Regions from separate parts of the Solwaraspora sp. WMMD406 genome, predicted to be linked through region 1. Evidence: predicted binding sites of a transcription regulator. Region 1 holds the regulator's gene; each other region holds the start of a gene.

Region 1 (4,854 bases):
ACCCAGCCGGACCTCGGTGAAGGCGAAGGTGGCCGTATCGGCACAGATCGCGATGTCGGCGGCGGCGATCAGCCCGAGACCGCCGGCCCGCGCCGGGCCGGCGACCCGGGCCACGACCGGCTTGGGACACTCCCACAACGCGGCGAGCACGTCGCCGAGCATGCCGACGGGCACCTGCCGCGAGGCGTACGCGGCGGCCGTCTCGGTCAGGTCCGCGCCCGAGCAGAAGACCGGTCCGGTGTGACTGAGCACCACCACCCGTACCTGCGGATCGGCCACGGCCGCCGCCAGTTCGGCCAGGAACAGGGTCATCAGCGGGGTGGACAGCGCGTTGCGGTTGGTCGGGCTGTCCAGGACCAGGGTGGTCACCCCGGACTCGGTGACCGTACGGATCAACGGTTGCGCGGGCCTGGTGGGCCGAGGCTCATCCATGCCGGCACACTAGTCGTATGCCAGGACCGCTTCCCGACGGTGTGCCGGTGCCCGCCGACGGTTCCTTGCCGGAGCCGGCCCGCGCCGACGTGGGACGCCGTGGGTTCGGGGTGTACCTGCATGTCCCCTTCTGCGCGGCGCGGTGCGGCTACTGCGACTTCAACACCTACACACCGGCGGAGTTGGGCGGCACCGCTCCGACCGGCCAGTACGTCGAAGCCGTACTCGCCGAACTCGACCTCGCCGCGAAGGTCCTGGCCGACGGTTCTCCCCGGCGGGTGGACACGGTGTTCGTCGGCGGCGGTACGCCGAGCCTGCTGCCGGCCGACGACCTCGCCCGGCTGATCGCCGCCGTCGACGCCACCTGGGGTCTGGCCGACGACGCCGAGATCACGACCGAGGCCAACCCGGAATCGGTCGACCCGCGATCGTTGCGGGCCCTGCGCCAGGCGGGCTTCACCCGGATCTCGCTCGGCATGCAGTCGGTGGCACCGGCCGTACTCGACGTGCTGGAGCGCCGGCACGCTCCCGGCCGCGCCCTGGCGGCGGCCCGCGAAGCCCGGGACGCCGGCTTCGCGCACGTCAACCTGGATCTCATCTACGGGACGCCGGGGGAGACGGCGGACGACTTCGCCGCGTCGTTGGCCGCCGTGATCGGTTCGGGGGTGGACCACGTCAGCGCGTACGCCCTGATCGTGGAGGAGGGCACCCGGCTCGCGGCGCGGGTCCGTCGGGGCGACGTCGCGCGGCCCGACGACGATCTGGCCGCCGACCGCTATCTCGCCGCCGAGGCGGCCCTCGACGCCGCCGGCTTCACCTGGTACGAGGTGTCGAACTGGGCGCGGTCGCCGGCCGGACGGTGCCGGCACAACCTGCTCTACTGGACCGGTGGCGACTGGTGGGGCCTGGGTCCGGGGGCGCACAGCCACGTCGGCGGGGTTCGCTGGTGGAACGTCAAACACCCCACCACATACGCCGCCCGGTTGGCTGACGGGCGCTCGCCGGGTCAGGGACGTGAACTGCTGAGTCGCGCGGACCAGCGGGTCGAAGAGGTGATGCTGGCGATCCGGCTCGCCACCGGCGTGCCGCTGGACCGGCTGGAACCGGCGGGCCGGGACGCCGCCGCGCGGGCGGTCGGAACCGGACTGCTCGACGGGTCCGCGCATCGGTCCGGACGCGCGGTGCTCACGCTGCGCGGGCGGCTGCTGGCCGACGCGGTCCTGCGTGATCTGCTGCCGTGACCGCGCCGCGTCCGGACGGCATCGCCAGCGTCGTCTTCGTCGGTCCGCACGGTCTGATGCCCCGCCTGCACGGTCTGATGCCCCGGAGCCGCCCGGCTCCGGGGCATCAGACCGTCACGTGATGACGCTTGCCGTCACTTGATGAAGTTGGCGGACATCGGGTACTTGTAGACGATCCCGTCGTTCGCCTTCATACCGGCGATGATGCCGAAGACGATCTGGATGGCGAAGACCACCAGACTCGGGATGAACAGCAGGCACCAACTGACGAAGAGCAGCACGAACGCGATCGCCGACCAGAGGATCTGGAAGTTGAGCGCGGCGAGCGCGTGCGCGCGGACCGTCGGCGACTGCTGGCCCTTCGCCAGGTAGGCGATGAGCGGGCCGACGAAGCCGAGGGGTCCGAAGCTGATGAACGCGCCGAGCGCGCCACCGAAGTGGGCGATCAGCGCCCACGTCTTCTCGTCGTTGTTGGCGTAGCCGGGTGGGGGCGGACCTCCGTAACCCGGACCGCCCGCCGGTGGCGGGTAGCCGCCGCCAGCTGGCGGATAGCCCCCGTCCTGCGGTGGGTAGCCGGGCGGCGGGTAGCTCTCGCCGCTGGGCGGCGGGTTGTATCCGGGAGAGGAGGCCTCGCCCGGCATCGAGTAGGACGCTGGGGGTGGGGGCGGAGAAGTCGGGTCCGGCGTGCCGCCGAAGCCGCCTTCTCCTGGTGGGCGAGGTGGTTCAGTCATGCCGTCACGGTAGGGGGACGGATCAAGCCGCGCCAGCTAGCCCCGCCGACGATTTTCCCAGGCCGTAGGTCCGTAGGGCGGGCAGAGCCGCCAATGGGCCCGTACCTGTCGTCCGGGTAACGGGCCGCCTGCGCCCTGTCACCTGATTCGTGGCGCGGGGCGAGAACCGTCGGGTTCAGCCCGAAAACCGGCCGTCGCCTACCGCTGCCGGGCGAAGTATGCTGGCACTCACTATTGCCGAGTGCCAGTGTGACGAACCAGTGCGACGAACCAGTGCGTCGAATCGGCGGGTCGAAGCGGCGGGTCGAAGCGGACATCGGCTGACCGCGGCCACGACGGCCGCCGCCCTGGAGGAGGTGAGAGATGGGACTCGACGACCGTAAGCTCGACGTGCTCCGGGCGATCGTCGAGGACTACGTCGCCACCCAGGAGCCGGTCGGCAGCAAGGCCCTGGTGGAGCGCCACCAGCTTGGTGTCTCGCCGGCCACGGTCCGCAACGACATGGCGGTGCTGGAGGAAGAAGGCTACATCCGCCAGCCGCACACCAGCGCCGGACGGGTGCCGACGGATCGTGGCTATCGACTTTTCGTCGACCGGCTCTCCCGGGTCAAGCCACTGAGCCCCGCCGAGCGCCGGGCGATCGAGCGGTTCCTCGCCGGCGCGGTGGATCTCGACGACGTGGTGCACCGTACGGTCCGGTTGCTGGCACAGCTCACCCGCCAGGTCGCCGTCGTGCAGTACCCCAGCCTCTCCCGGTCGGCCCTGCGGCACCTGGAGTTGGTGCCGATCTCCACCACCCGGCTGATGGTCGTCCTGATCGTGGACACCGGACGGGTCGAGCAACGGCTCGTCGAGCTGCCCGCGCCGATCTCGGCCGACGACGTGACCGACCTGCGCCGGCTGGCCAACGAGAAACTCGGTGGCTGTCGGCTCTCCGACACCCCGCCGTTGGTGCAGGCGCTCGTCGACGAAGCGCCGTCCACGCTGCGACCGGCGATGACCACGCTGTCCACGGTCCTGCTGGAAACGCTGGTCGAGCGGCACGAGGAACGCATCGCGTTGGCCGGAACCGCTAATCTGACCAGGGGAGGACTACTCGACTTCCAGGGCTCGCTGCGTCCCATACTTGAGGCGTTGGAGGAGGAGGTCGTTTTGCTCAAGCTGATCGGTGAGGTGGAGCCGAGCACGCTTCGGGTACGCATCGGTGACGAGAACGAGATCGACAACCTGCGGGCCGCCTCGGTGGTCAGCACCGGATACGGACCGGGTGCCACCATCGTCGGTGGTCTCGGCGTACTCGGGCCGACCCGGATGGACTACCCCGGAACCATCGCCACGGTTCGCGCCGTGGCACGCTACGTCGGCGATCTGCTGGCGCAGAACTGACCGACGGGCAGCATTCCTGACCCGGCGAACTGCACACGCGAGACTGACACATGAGGACACCAGACGCAGTGGCCAAGGACTACTACGGCATTCTCGGCGTGAGCCGGGACGCCTCCGCTGATGACATCAAGCGGGCCTACCGCAAGCTGGCCCGGCAATACCATCCGGACGTCAACCCGGACCCGGCGGCGGCTGACAAGTTCAAGGACATCAACGCCGCGTACGAGGTGCTCTCCGACGACCAGAAGCGGCAGATCGTCGACCTCGGCGGTGACCCGCTCGCCCCCGGTGGCGGCCCTGGCGGTGGCCCCGGCGGTGCCGGACCCTTCGTCGGCTTCCAGGACATCATGGATGCCTTCTTCGGAGCGGCCGCCGGATCCCGTGGGCCCCGGTCGCGTACCCGCCCCGGCGCCGACGCGATCCTGCGCCTGGAGCTCGACCTGTCCGAGACCGCCTTCGGGGTCGAGGCGCCGATCACGGTCGACACGGCGGTGATCTGCACCACCTGCTCCGGCGCGGGCACCGCCACCGGCACCCATCTGGCCACCTGCGAGGCGTGTGGTGGCCGGGGCGAGGTGCAGTCCGTGCAGCGGACCTTCCTCGGCCAGGTCGTCTCCTCCCGGCCCTGCGTCGCCTGCCAGGGCTACGGCACGGTCATCCCGCACCCCTGTCCGACCTGCGCCGGGGACGGCCGGGTCCGGACCCGGCGTTCGCTGACCGTCAAGATCCCCGCCGGGGTGGAGGACGGCATGCGGATCCGACTGGCCCAGCAGGGGGAGGTCGGCCCCGGGGGCGGCACCGCCGGGGATCTCTACGTGGAGATTCACGAGCGGCCGCACGACGTCTACTCCCGCAAGGGCGACGATCTGCACTGTCGGGTCACCGTACCGATGACCGCCGCCGCCCTGGGTACCCGGCTGACCATCCGCACCCTGGACAGCGACGAGCCGCTCGACGTCAAGCCGGGCACCCAGCCGGGCGCCACGCTGCGGCTGCGCGGCCGGGGAGTGCCACACCTGCGCGGCACCGGTCGTGGTGACCTCTACGTGCACCTCGACGTCCGC
Region 2 (4,854 bases), 4.0 Mb from region 1:
GGTGGGCCGGCCCGGCGCCGGCTGCCATCTGGCGGTCCGTACCGACGATCCGAGTGAGGTGCTGGGCTTCGCCGCGTACGGGTCGTCGCGGCCGAGCTGGTTCGGTCCGATGGGTACGGCCCCGACCGCGCAGGGGCTCGGCATCGGCGCGATCCTGTTGCGGCGCTGCCTGCGGGACCTGGCGGAGGCCGGCCATCAGCGGGTCGAGATCGGTTGGGTGGGCCCGGTGCCGTTCTACGCCTCGGCGGCGGGTGCCCGCATCGAGCGGGTCTTCTTCCTGTACCGCAAGCAGCTCTGACCGGCCTTTCGACACGCCGCAGGGGCGGTCACCGGCGAGCCGGTGACCGCCCCTGCGGTCCGTGCTTGTGTTACGCGTCGCGTGTGTCGCGCGTCGCGAACGATCGAGCTGGACTCAGAAGTCCATCTCGCCGCCGCCGGGCGCGCCGGCCGGGGCCGGGTTCTTCTCCGGCTTGTCCGCCACCACGGCCTCGGTGGTCAGGAACAGCGCCGCGATCGACGACGCGTTCTGCAGCGCCGACCGGGTCACCTTGGCCGGGTCGATGATGCCGGCCTTGAGCAGGTCGACGTACTCGCCGTTGGCGGCGTTGAGGCCGTGGCCCGGGTCCAGGTTGCGGACCTTCTCCACGACGACGCCACCTTCGAGGCCGGCGTTGACGGCGATCTGCCGCAGCGGGGCGTCCAGCGCGATCTTGACGATCTGGGCACCGGTGGCCTCGTCGCCGACCAGGTCGAGCTTGTCGAAGGCGGTCTTGCCGGCCTGCACCAGGGCGACGCCACCACCGGGGACGATGCCCTCTTCGACGGCGGCCTTCGCGTTGCGGACCGCGTCCTCGATGCGGTGCTTGCGCTCCTTGAGCTCGACCTCGGTGGCCGCGCCGACCTTGATCACCGCGACGCCACCGGCCAGCTTGGCCAGCCGCTCCTGCAGCTTCTCGCGGTCGTAGTCGGAGTCGCTCTTCTCGATCTCGGCCCGGATCTGGTTGACCCGGCCCTGGATCTGCTCGGCGTCACCGGCACCGTCGACGACCGTGGTCTCGTCCTTGGTGACCTGGACCTTGCGGGCCCGGCCCAGCATGTCGATGGTCACCGCGTCGAGCTTCAGGCCGAGTTCCTCGCTGACGACCTGGCCGCCGGTGAGGATCGAGATGTCGGTCAGCATCGCCTTGCGGCGGTCACCGAAGCCGGGGGCCTTGACGGCAACCGACTTGAAGGTGCCGCGCACCTTGTTGACGATCAGGGTGGCCAGCGCCTCGCCCTCGACGTCCTCGGCGATGATCAGCAGCGGCTTGCCCGACTGCATGATCTTTTCCAGGATCGGGAGCAGGTCCTTGACCGACGAGATCTTGCTGTTGACGATCAGGATGTAGGGGTCGTCGAGGACGGCCTCCATCCGCTCCGGGTCGGTCCAGAAGTAAGGCGAGATGTAGCCCTTGTCGAAGCGCATGCCCTCGGTGAGCTCGAGCTCCAGGCCGAAGGTGTTGCTCTCCTCGACGGTGATGACGCCTTCCTTGCCGACCTTGTCCATCGCATCGGCGATGATCTCGCCGACGTTGGAGTCACCGGCGGAGATCGACGCGGTGGACGCGATCTGCTCCTTGGTCTCCACGTCCTTGGCGAGCTTGCTGAGTTCCTCCGCGACGCTCGACACGGCGGCCTCGATGCCCCGCTTCAGGGCCATCGGGTTCGCGCCGGCCGCGACGTTGCGCAGGCCCTCGCGGACCAGCGCCTGGGCCAGGACGGTCGCCGTCGTCGTGCCGTCACCGGCCACGTCGTCGGTCTTCTTGGCGACCTCCTTGACCAGCTCAGCGCCGATCTTCTCGTACGGGTCCTCGAGCTCGATCTCCTTGGCGATGCTCACACCATCGTTGGTGATGGTGGGGGCACCCCACTTCTTTTCGAGCACGACGTTGCGGCCCTTGGGGCCGAGCGTCACCTTGACGGCGTCGGCGAGGGTGTTCATGCCCCGCTCAAGGCCGCGGCGCGCCTCTTCGTCGAACGCGATCATCTTGGCCATACGGCGTTGTCCTCCTGGACGCTCGCGGCACCGGAGCCGGTCGGCTCCGCTATACCGCCTGCTTACGCACCTTCGGACGTCACTACCTGGCGACAGTGACGTCCGCCGGCCGGGCCGGATAGCCCGCGACGACCGGCCATCTCCGCAGTCTCCTCGGGGAGGAGACGACGGCGGTGGCCCCACCGCCCCGACCATTGGCACTCCCGGTTGGCGAGTGCCAATCCTTGTTTAGCACTCTCCCCTGTCGAGTGCAAGCGAACAGGAGCTTGCCCACCCGGGACAAATCGGGCGTACGGCCGGCGGCGGCCGAGACCTCGGTCGTCGGCTGCCCGCCGGGGCCAAGGACGACGGCCCGCCGAGGTCGAGGAGGACGACGCGCCGGGACCAAAGACGATGAAAGGCGCCGGTTCGACGAGAACCGACGCCTTGGGTGGTAGATGTGTCCGGTCCGGCGGCTGGGGGCCGACTACCGGCGGCTAGGCAATGAGTCGGACCCTTTCCGCCTGCGGGCCCTTCTGCCCTTGGGCGATCTCGAACTCGACGCGCTGTCCGTCATCGAGCGCCTTGTAGCCGTCCATCTCGATCGCGGAGAAGTGGACGAAGACGTCCTGCCCTCCGTCGACCGCGATGAAACCGTAGCCCTTCTCGCTGTTGAACCACTTCACGGTGCCCTGCGCCACGGTGCACTTCCTCACTTCTGTCGTGCTGGGCCTGAGCCGACCCCCGCCAGGCGCGTTCGCCTGACGGAGCCGCCGATCGGCGACCCGTTTCCGGTCCCCGAATGCGGTAGCCGAAATCGCACGCTACACGAGGTCCGAGCCCGCCGCACTATCCCAAAAGGGGACAATAAGCACTGCTCAAGTCTCATCCGAGCCCCGTCTCGTTGACCACGTGTGTCCCGTACACCGCAGAACGTGAGGTCTGGACGCCATCGTTCCCCCAGCGGACGGGCCGTCCGGCACCCGGCCAGACCCAGACCACGCCATGACCACGGTCGATCACGACAGCGCCATCCCGCGTTCGCCGCCATCGGACTGCTCGTCGTACTCCTGGCGAGCGGCACCGGACTGCACAATGACGCCGGAAAACCGCGCCCGCGCCAGGCCGGCTGGACCGTATCCGACGACGACCAACGCACCGTGCTCCTGCGGGAAGGCCATGTCGTGATGCCGACCGACGGATTCTTTTCGTGGGCCGCGCTCAATCGGCGTACCGGCCGGATGACCGGATCACCCAACATCGGCGCGCAGAGCGACACCATGTCGTTGATCAAAGCGTGGCTCGCCGCAGACGACCTCCGCCGCGCCGACGAGCAGGGTCAGCTTCCCCGGGCACCGCACCTGGCCGCGCTCTCCGCGATGCTGCGGGACAGCGACAACCCGGCGGCCGACGCCACCTACGCCCGGGTCGGGCGACGCTCCTCCATCGAACGGATGGTCCGCGTCTGCGGCCTGACCGACAGCGCGCCCGTACTCGACCGGTGGAGCAACACGGTCGTCTCGGCCAGGGACCTGGTCCGCCTCGGCCGCTGCCTCGCCGACGGCCGGGCCGCCGGCCCGCAGTGGACGGCGTGGCTGCTGGCCGAGATGCGCGCCGTACGCGGTGAAGGCGACTTCGGGCCACGGGACGCGCTGACCCCCGAGTACGCGGCGACCGTGGCCATCAAGAACGGCTGGCTGCTGCGCGACGAGGACGACCTGTGGCACGTCAGCTGCCTGGCGATCGGCGAGACCTGGGTGATCGGCGTACTGGCCCGATATCCGGGAGAGCGCGGTCTCGACTACGGCGCCGGGCTCTGCCGGCAGGTCGGCGCGGCCCTGCTCCTGGTCGCCTGAGGTGGGTCCGTCGGCCCCGGACCGGCTGACAGGATCGCGGCGGCTGACGGAATCGCGGTTGTCGGTGCGGACCACCACCGGTATGCATGCCGGCATGGATCCACTCCCCGTCGGCCCGCGCCCCGCCGGCCCACTCCCCGCCGGCCCACTCCCCGCCGTCCGGCGCATCCGCCCCGAGGACGCCGCCCGGATGCGGGCGCTGCGGCTGGAAATGCTCGCCGACGCACCGTTGGCGTTCATCGAACGGCTCGCCGACGCGGCGGCCCGCCCGCATCGGGAATTCGCGGACCGGGTGGCCCAGGCCGCTGTCGGAGATCGGCTCGCGCAGTTCGTCGCGGAGGCCGACGGACGGTTCGTAGCACACGCCGGCGGGCTCGCCGCCCGTGACGACCCCGCCCTGACGGTGATCTTCGCGGTGTACCTCAGTCCGCCCTGGCGCGGGCAGGGGCTACTGGCCCAACTGGTCGACGCGGTCGGCGCCTGGTCCCGGTCCGCCGGGCGGCCGCATCTGATGTTGGAGGTCCTGGTCGGCAACACCCGGGCGATCCGGGCCTATCAGCGCCTCGGCTTCGTCGACACCGGGGTTCGGGTGCCGCACCCCAAGATCCCGGTGCTGACCGAACTGCAGATGCGCCGACCGGCCTGACACGTCACGCTAGTGCCCGTCGCCGGCGACCAGCGCGGATCTGCGGCGTACCGCCCGCAGGTGGGTCGGTGCCGTCGACGTCTCCAGGTCGGCCAGCATCGTACGCAGGTAGTCCCGAATCCGTGGCTGCTCCCGCCCGGCCTGCCACACCTCGTCGACAGCGATGGTGAGGAAGTTGTCGAAGGTCTGACGCGGCGCGACCGCCCGGAGCACGCCGTCCGAGTCCCGGACGGTTCGTGGTGTGTCGGGTCGTCCGGCGAGCCGGCGCAGCAGATCGTGCATCTCCTGCGTCGCCCGCAACGCGGTGGTGACGTCGTTGCTGGCCGGTGAGAGCGACC
Region 3 (4,854 bases), 1.2 Mb from region 1:
CACGATGCCGACCGCCAGCGCTCCGTCGACCTGCGCGACGAGCGTCTTGAATACCCGGTCCGCGTCGACCCCGAGTGCGGCGGCCACCGCCGCGCCGTAGTCCGGCGTGTCCGGCGACACCTGGTACGGATGCAGGCGGAAGGCGATCCGTCGTTTGGTCAGCAGTGCCGTCGCCGGGGTAGCCGTGCCTGCCATGGCGTCGGACTCTACCGGCCCGTTGGCTCGTGCGTCCCGTCGATGTCCGGTGGGGAGAGGTCCGCCGGGCGGGCGAGGATGGCGGTGGGCGCACCGTCGATCCGGGTGAGCACCAGCGTGGCCGCGTCACCGCCGCCGGACCCCGGCCGAATCCGCAGGTCCCGACGGAGCTGGGCCGGGTCCAGCGCCGAACCGCGTTTGAGGATCTCCAGCCGCGTGACGCCCCGCTCGCGCAGCAGCGCCCGGAGCCGCTTCAACGAAAACGGCAGGACGTCGGTGATCTCCAGACAGCGGCCGTACGGGGTCGGTACCGCGGTGTCGGCGTAGACGTAGGCGATCGAGGCGTCGGCGAGGGCCCCGTCGACCGTCGCGGCGAACGCGGCGACCAGGTGGGCCCGGATCACACTGCCGTCCGGGTCGTACAGGTAGCGGCTCCCGTCCTGCTGGTGGCCGTGCACCGGCCGGACCGGCACCGGTTCCGTACCGTCGCCGGTCAGCTCGACCGCCGCGCGGCCGGTGCGCAACAGGGTGGCCCGGCGAGCGACCTGCGCCAGCGGCCCGCACCACAGCGCGGCCTCGACCAGGTCTCGGTCGACGCTGACCCATTCGGCCTCGGCACCGGCGGGAATCAGGGCGTGGTCGACGCCGGGCGCCACCTTCACCACCGTTCGGGGCACCCGCTCGACCAGCGCCTGGACGAAATCCCACGGCGGGGAGTAGCTCTTCGGGTCGAACGTTCGCCGACCGGTGGCCGAGCGTCGGGCCGGGTCGCAGAAGACCGCGTCGTGGCCGGCGACGTCGACGGTGGTCGCGTCGGCGCAGACGACCGTCACCCGGTCGGCGACTCCGGCGGCCCGCGCGTTGGCCGCCGCCAGCGCGGCGGTGCCGGGGTCGGCGTCCACCGCGTACACGCGGATGCCGGCGCGGGCGGCGGCGAGGGTGTCCGCGCCGAGACCGCAACCGAGGTCGGCGAGGGTGCGCACGCCGGCAGCGCGCAACCTGGCGGCCCGCCGGTTCGCGACCACCGCCCGGGTGGCCTGCTCCAGGCCGGCTCGGGTGAAGAACATCCGGGCGGCGTCGGGTCCGAACTTGCCGACCGCGCGGCGCCGCAGGTCGGCCTGGGTCAACGCGGCGGCGGCGAGGTCCGCGCCGATCCCGGTGGCGCGCAGGGCGGCGGCCGCCGCGAGCGGGTCGGCGCCGGCCGGCCCGGCGGTGATCTCCGCCGCGCTGACCAGGGCGGCTTCGCCGTCCGGGGTACGCAGGGCGGCCAGTTGGTCCGGGTGCACCGCGACATTGTCCACGCTCGGCCATCCGGCTAGCACTCCGTACGGTCGACTGCTAATCTGCGATTAGCACTCTCGGACCGAGGGTGCCAGCCCGCCGGCCCACGCCGGAGGGCGAAACGCCAGGCGGACCGGCACCCGCGACGACGGACCCGCCCGGTGGCATGAGGCAGATTGACGCCGGTTGCTCCGTGTGACCGGCACCAAAACCAGATACCCCAGGAGGGTATGCCCGTGACTACCGCGACCAAGGTTGCGATCAAGCCGCTCGAGGACCGGATCCTGGTCCAGGCGAACGAGGCTGAGACCACCACGGCGTCGGGCATCGTGATCCCCGACACCGCCAAGGAGAAGCCGCAGGAGGGCACCGTCCTCGCTGTCGGCCCGGGCCGCGTCGACGACAAGGGCAACCGGATCCCGGTTGACGTCAACGTCGGCGACACGGTCATCTACTCGAAGTACGGCGGCACCGAGGTCAAGTACGCCGGCGAGGAGTACCTGGTGCTCTCCGCCCGCGACGTCCTCGCCGTCATCGAGAAGTGACCTATTGCCAGTCCTGAACGCCCCGGGGCCCCACACGGGGCCCCGGGGCGTCGACCGTTGGCCGCCGTTCGGCGCACCCGCCGACCGGCCGACGGATAGTGCCTGAAGGGAATGTCATGGCGAAGATCCTGAGTTTCTCGGATGACGCCCGGCACCTCTTGGAGCACGGCGTCAACACGCTCGCGGACACGGTCAAGGTCACCCTCGGCCCGCGCGGGCGCAACGTCGTGCTGGACAAGAAGTTCGGCGCCCCGACGATCACCAACGATGGTGTCACCATCGCCAAGGAGATCGAACTCACCAACCCGTACGAGAACCTCGGTGCGCAGCTGGTCAAGGAGGTGGCGACGAAGACCAACGACGTCGCCGGCGACGGGACCACCACCGCCACCGTGCTCGCCCAGGCGATGGTCCGTGAAGGTCTGCGCAACGTGACCGCCGGGTCCAACCCGACCGGGCTCAAGCGCGGCATCGACGCGGCCGTCGAGAAGGTCTCCGACGCGCTGCTGGACAAGGCGACCGAGGTCGCCGACAGGGCATCGATCGCCCAGGTGGCGACCATCTCCGCGCAGGACGCCACGATCGGCGATCTGATCGCCGATGCGATGGAGCAGGTCGGCCGCGACGGTGTGATCACCGTCGAAGAGGGCTCCACCCTCGCCACCGAACTGGACGTCACCGAGGGTCTGCAGTTCGACAAGGGCTTCATCTCCCCGCACTTCGTCACCGACGCCGAAGCGCAGGAAGCTGTCCTCGAGGACGCGTACATCCTGATCACCACCCAGAAGATCTCCTCGATCGAGGAGCTGCTGCCGCTGCTCGAAAAGGTCGTCCAGGCGAGCAAGCCGCTGCTGATCGTCGCCGAGGACGTCGAAGGCCAGGCACTGTCCACCCTGGTGGTCAACGCCGTCCGCAAGACCGTCAAGATCTGCGCGGTCAAGGCACCAGGCTTCGGCGACCGCCGCAAGGCGATGCTGCAGGACATGGCGATCCTGACCGGCGCCGAGCTGATCGCCCCGGAGCTGGGCTACAAGCTCGACGCGGTCGGCCTCGAATCGCTGGGCAGCGCCCGGCGGATCGTGGTCGACAAGGACACCACCACGGTCGTCGACGGCGGTGGCCGCGACGCCGAGGTCGCCGACCGGGTCGGCCAGATCCGCAAGGAGATCGAGGCGTCCGACTCGGACTGGGACCGGGAGAAGCTCGCCGAACGGCTGGCCAAGCTCTCCGGCGGTATCGCGGTGATCAAGGCCGGGGCCGCCACCGAGGTCGAGATGAAGGAGCGCAAGCACCGCATCGAAGACGCCATCTCGGCGACCAAGGCGGCGGTCGAGGAAGGCACCGTCCCCGGTGGCGGCGCCGCCCTCAGCCAGATCGCCGCGGTACTCGACGACGACCTGGGCTTCACCGGCGACGAAAAGGTCGGCGTGTCGATCGTGCGCAAGGCGCTGCACGAGCCGCTGCGGTGGATCGCGCAGAACGCCGGACAGGACGGCTACGTCGTGGTCGGCAAGGTCCGTGAGGCGGACTGGGGCTTCGGCCTCAACGCCGCCACCGACACCTACGTCGACCTGGCGGCCGCCGGCATCGTCGACCCGGTCAAGGTGACCCGCAACGCGGTCATCAACGCCGCGTCGATCGCCGGACTGCTGCTCACCACGGAAAGCCTCGTGGTGGAGAAGCCGGAGAAGCCGCAACCGGCCGCCGGCGGACACGGACACGGACACGACCACGGGCACGGGCACCAGCACGGCCCCGGGTTCTGACCCGCACCTGCTCCATCCGCTCCACCCGCTTCACCTGTTCCACCTGAATCCGCGTGATCAGGTCATCTGGGCGGCCCGCCGCCCGGTCCTGATCACGCGGATTCACGCGTCTCGTCGACCCACCTGATCCGACGTATCGTCGGGCGATGACGCAGCAGGCGACATCGCCGATCCGCCAGCCATCCGTCAGCCGTACGCCGGGGTGGCTCGCCGCCCTCGCCGGGGTGGCCGCCGCAGCCGTCGCGCTCGGGATCGCCGAGGTGATCGCGGTCTTCACCGGTGCCCGGTCCGCACCGCTGGTCGCGGTCGGCGGGGTCGTCGTCGACACCGTTCCCGAGCCGCTCAAACAGTTCGCCATCGCCCTGTTCGGGGTGCACGACAAGACCGCGCTGCTGATCGGCACCGCCGTACTGCTGGCGGGATTCGCCGCCGTCATCGGCGTGGCGGCGGCCCGACGGCCGATCGTCGGCGACCTCGGCATCGCCGTGTTCGGTCTGATCGGCGCAGTCGCGGCCGTGACAAGGCCGCAGTTGGGCGTGGCGGCGGTGCTACCGGCGCTGCTCGGCTCGCTTGCCGCGGCGATGCTGCTCCGTGCGCTGGTGACAGGTCCGCTGCGGCCCACCGGCGCGGCCGAGCCGGTTTCGCCGGCCGCAGCAGACCCGGTGACCATGCCCGGGGTCGGGGCGGCCGACCGGCGGCGGTTTCTGTCCGCCGTCGGGGTCAGCGTCGGCGCCGCCGCGCTGGCCGGTGCCAGTGGGCGCTGGGCGGCGCAACGCCGTAGCGTGGTCACCGCCCGCGCCGCCGTCATGCTGCCGGCCGCCACCGACGTCGCCGTACCCCTGCCGTCCGGTGTGGACCCACAGGTGCCGGGTCTGAGTCGGTACGTCACCGCCAACAGCGACTTCTACCGGATCGACACCGCGTTGGTGGTGCCCCGGATCGACCCGGATCAGTGGCAACTGCGGATCCACGGCCGGGTGGCCACCGAGATCACCGTCAGCTACGCCGACCTGCTCGGGATGGATCTGGTCGAGCGGTACGTCACCCTGGCCTGCGTGTCGAACGAG

Evidence for each region. The regulator HrcA, encoded in region 1, represses chaperone genes, less so after heat shock. The targets are predictions, from matches to a motif close to GGTTNGCACNCTCNNNNNGAGNGTGCNAACC.
Region 2: the regulator HrcA is predicted to act here: its motif matches at 2,228-2,258, upstream of groL (chaperonin GroEL).
Region 3: the regulator HrcA is predicted to act here: its motif matches at 1,543-1,573, upstream of groES (co-chaperone GroES).

What each region holds. Positions count from the first base shown of each region.
Region 1 covers NZ_JARUBF010000001.1:2,655,778-2,660,631, forward strand. Annotated here, with positions in the region: gene O7632_RS12105 (enoyl-CoA hydratase-related protein) at 1-432, opposite strand, end outside; gene hemW (radical SAM family heme chaperone HemW) at 450-1,673, shown strand; gene O7632_RS12115 (DUF4870 domain-containing protein) at 1,808-2,404, opposite strand; gene hrcA (heat-inducible transcriptional repressor HrcA) at 2,768-3,790, shown strand; gene dnaJ (molecular chaperone DnaJ) at 3,859-4,854, shown strand, end outside.
Region 2 covers NZ_JARUBF010000001.1:6,670,693-6,675,546, forward strand. Annotated here, with positions in the region: gene O7632_RS29910 (GNAT family N-acetyltransferase) at 1-298, shown strand, start outside; gene groL (chaperonin GroEL) at 413-2,035, opposite strand; gene O7632_RS29920 (cold-shock protein) at 2,512-2,715, opposite strand; gene O7632_RS29925 (hypothetical protein) at 3,034-3,195, opposite strand; gene O7632_RS29930 (serine hydrolase) at 3,202-3,870, shown strand; gene O7632_RS29935 (GNAT family N-acetyltransferase) at 3,965-4,516, shown strand; gene O7632_RS29940 (DUF2254 domain-containing protein) at 4,526-4,854, opposite strand, start outside.
Region 3 covers NZ_JARUBF010000001.1:1,415,457-1,420,310, forward strand. Annotated here, with positions in the region: gene ybaK (Cys-tRNA(Pro) deacylase) at 1-195, opposite strand, end outside; gene O7632_RS06430 (class I SAM-dependent methyltransferase) at 207-1,481, opposite strand; gene groES (co-chaperone GroES) at 1,707-2,021, shown strand; gene groL (chaperonin GroEL) at 2,138-3,787, shown strand; gene O7632_RS06445 (molybdopterin-dependent oxidoreductase) at 3,934-4,854, shown strand, end outside.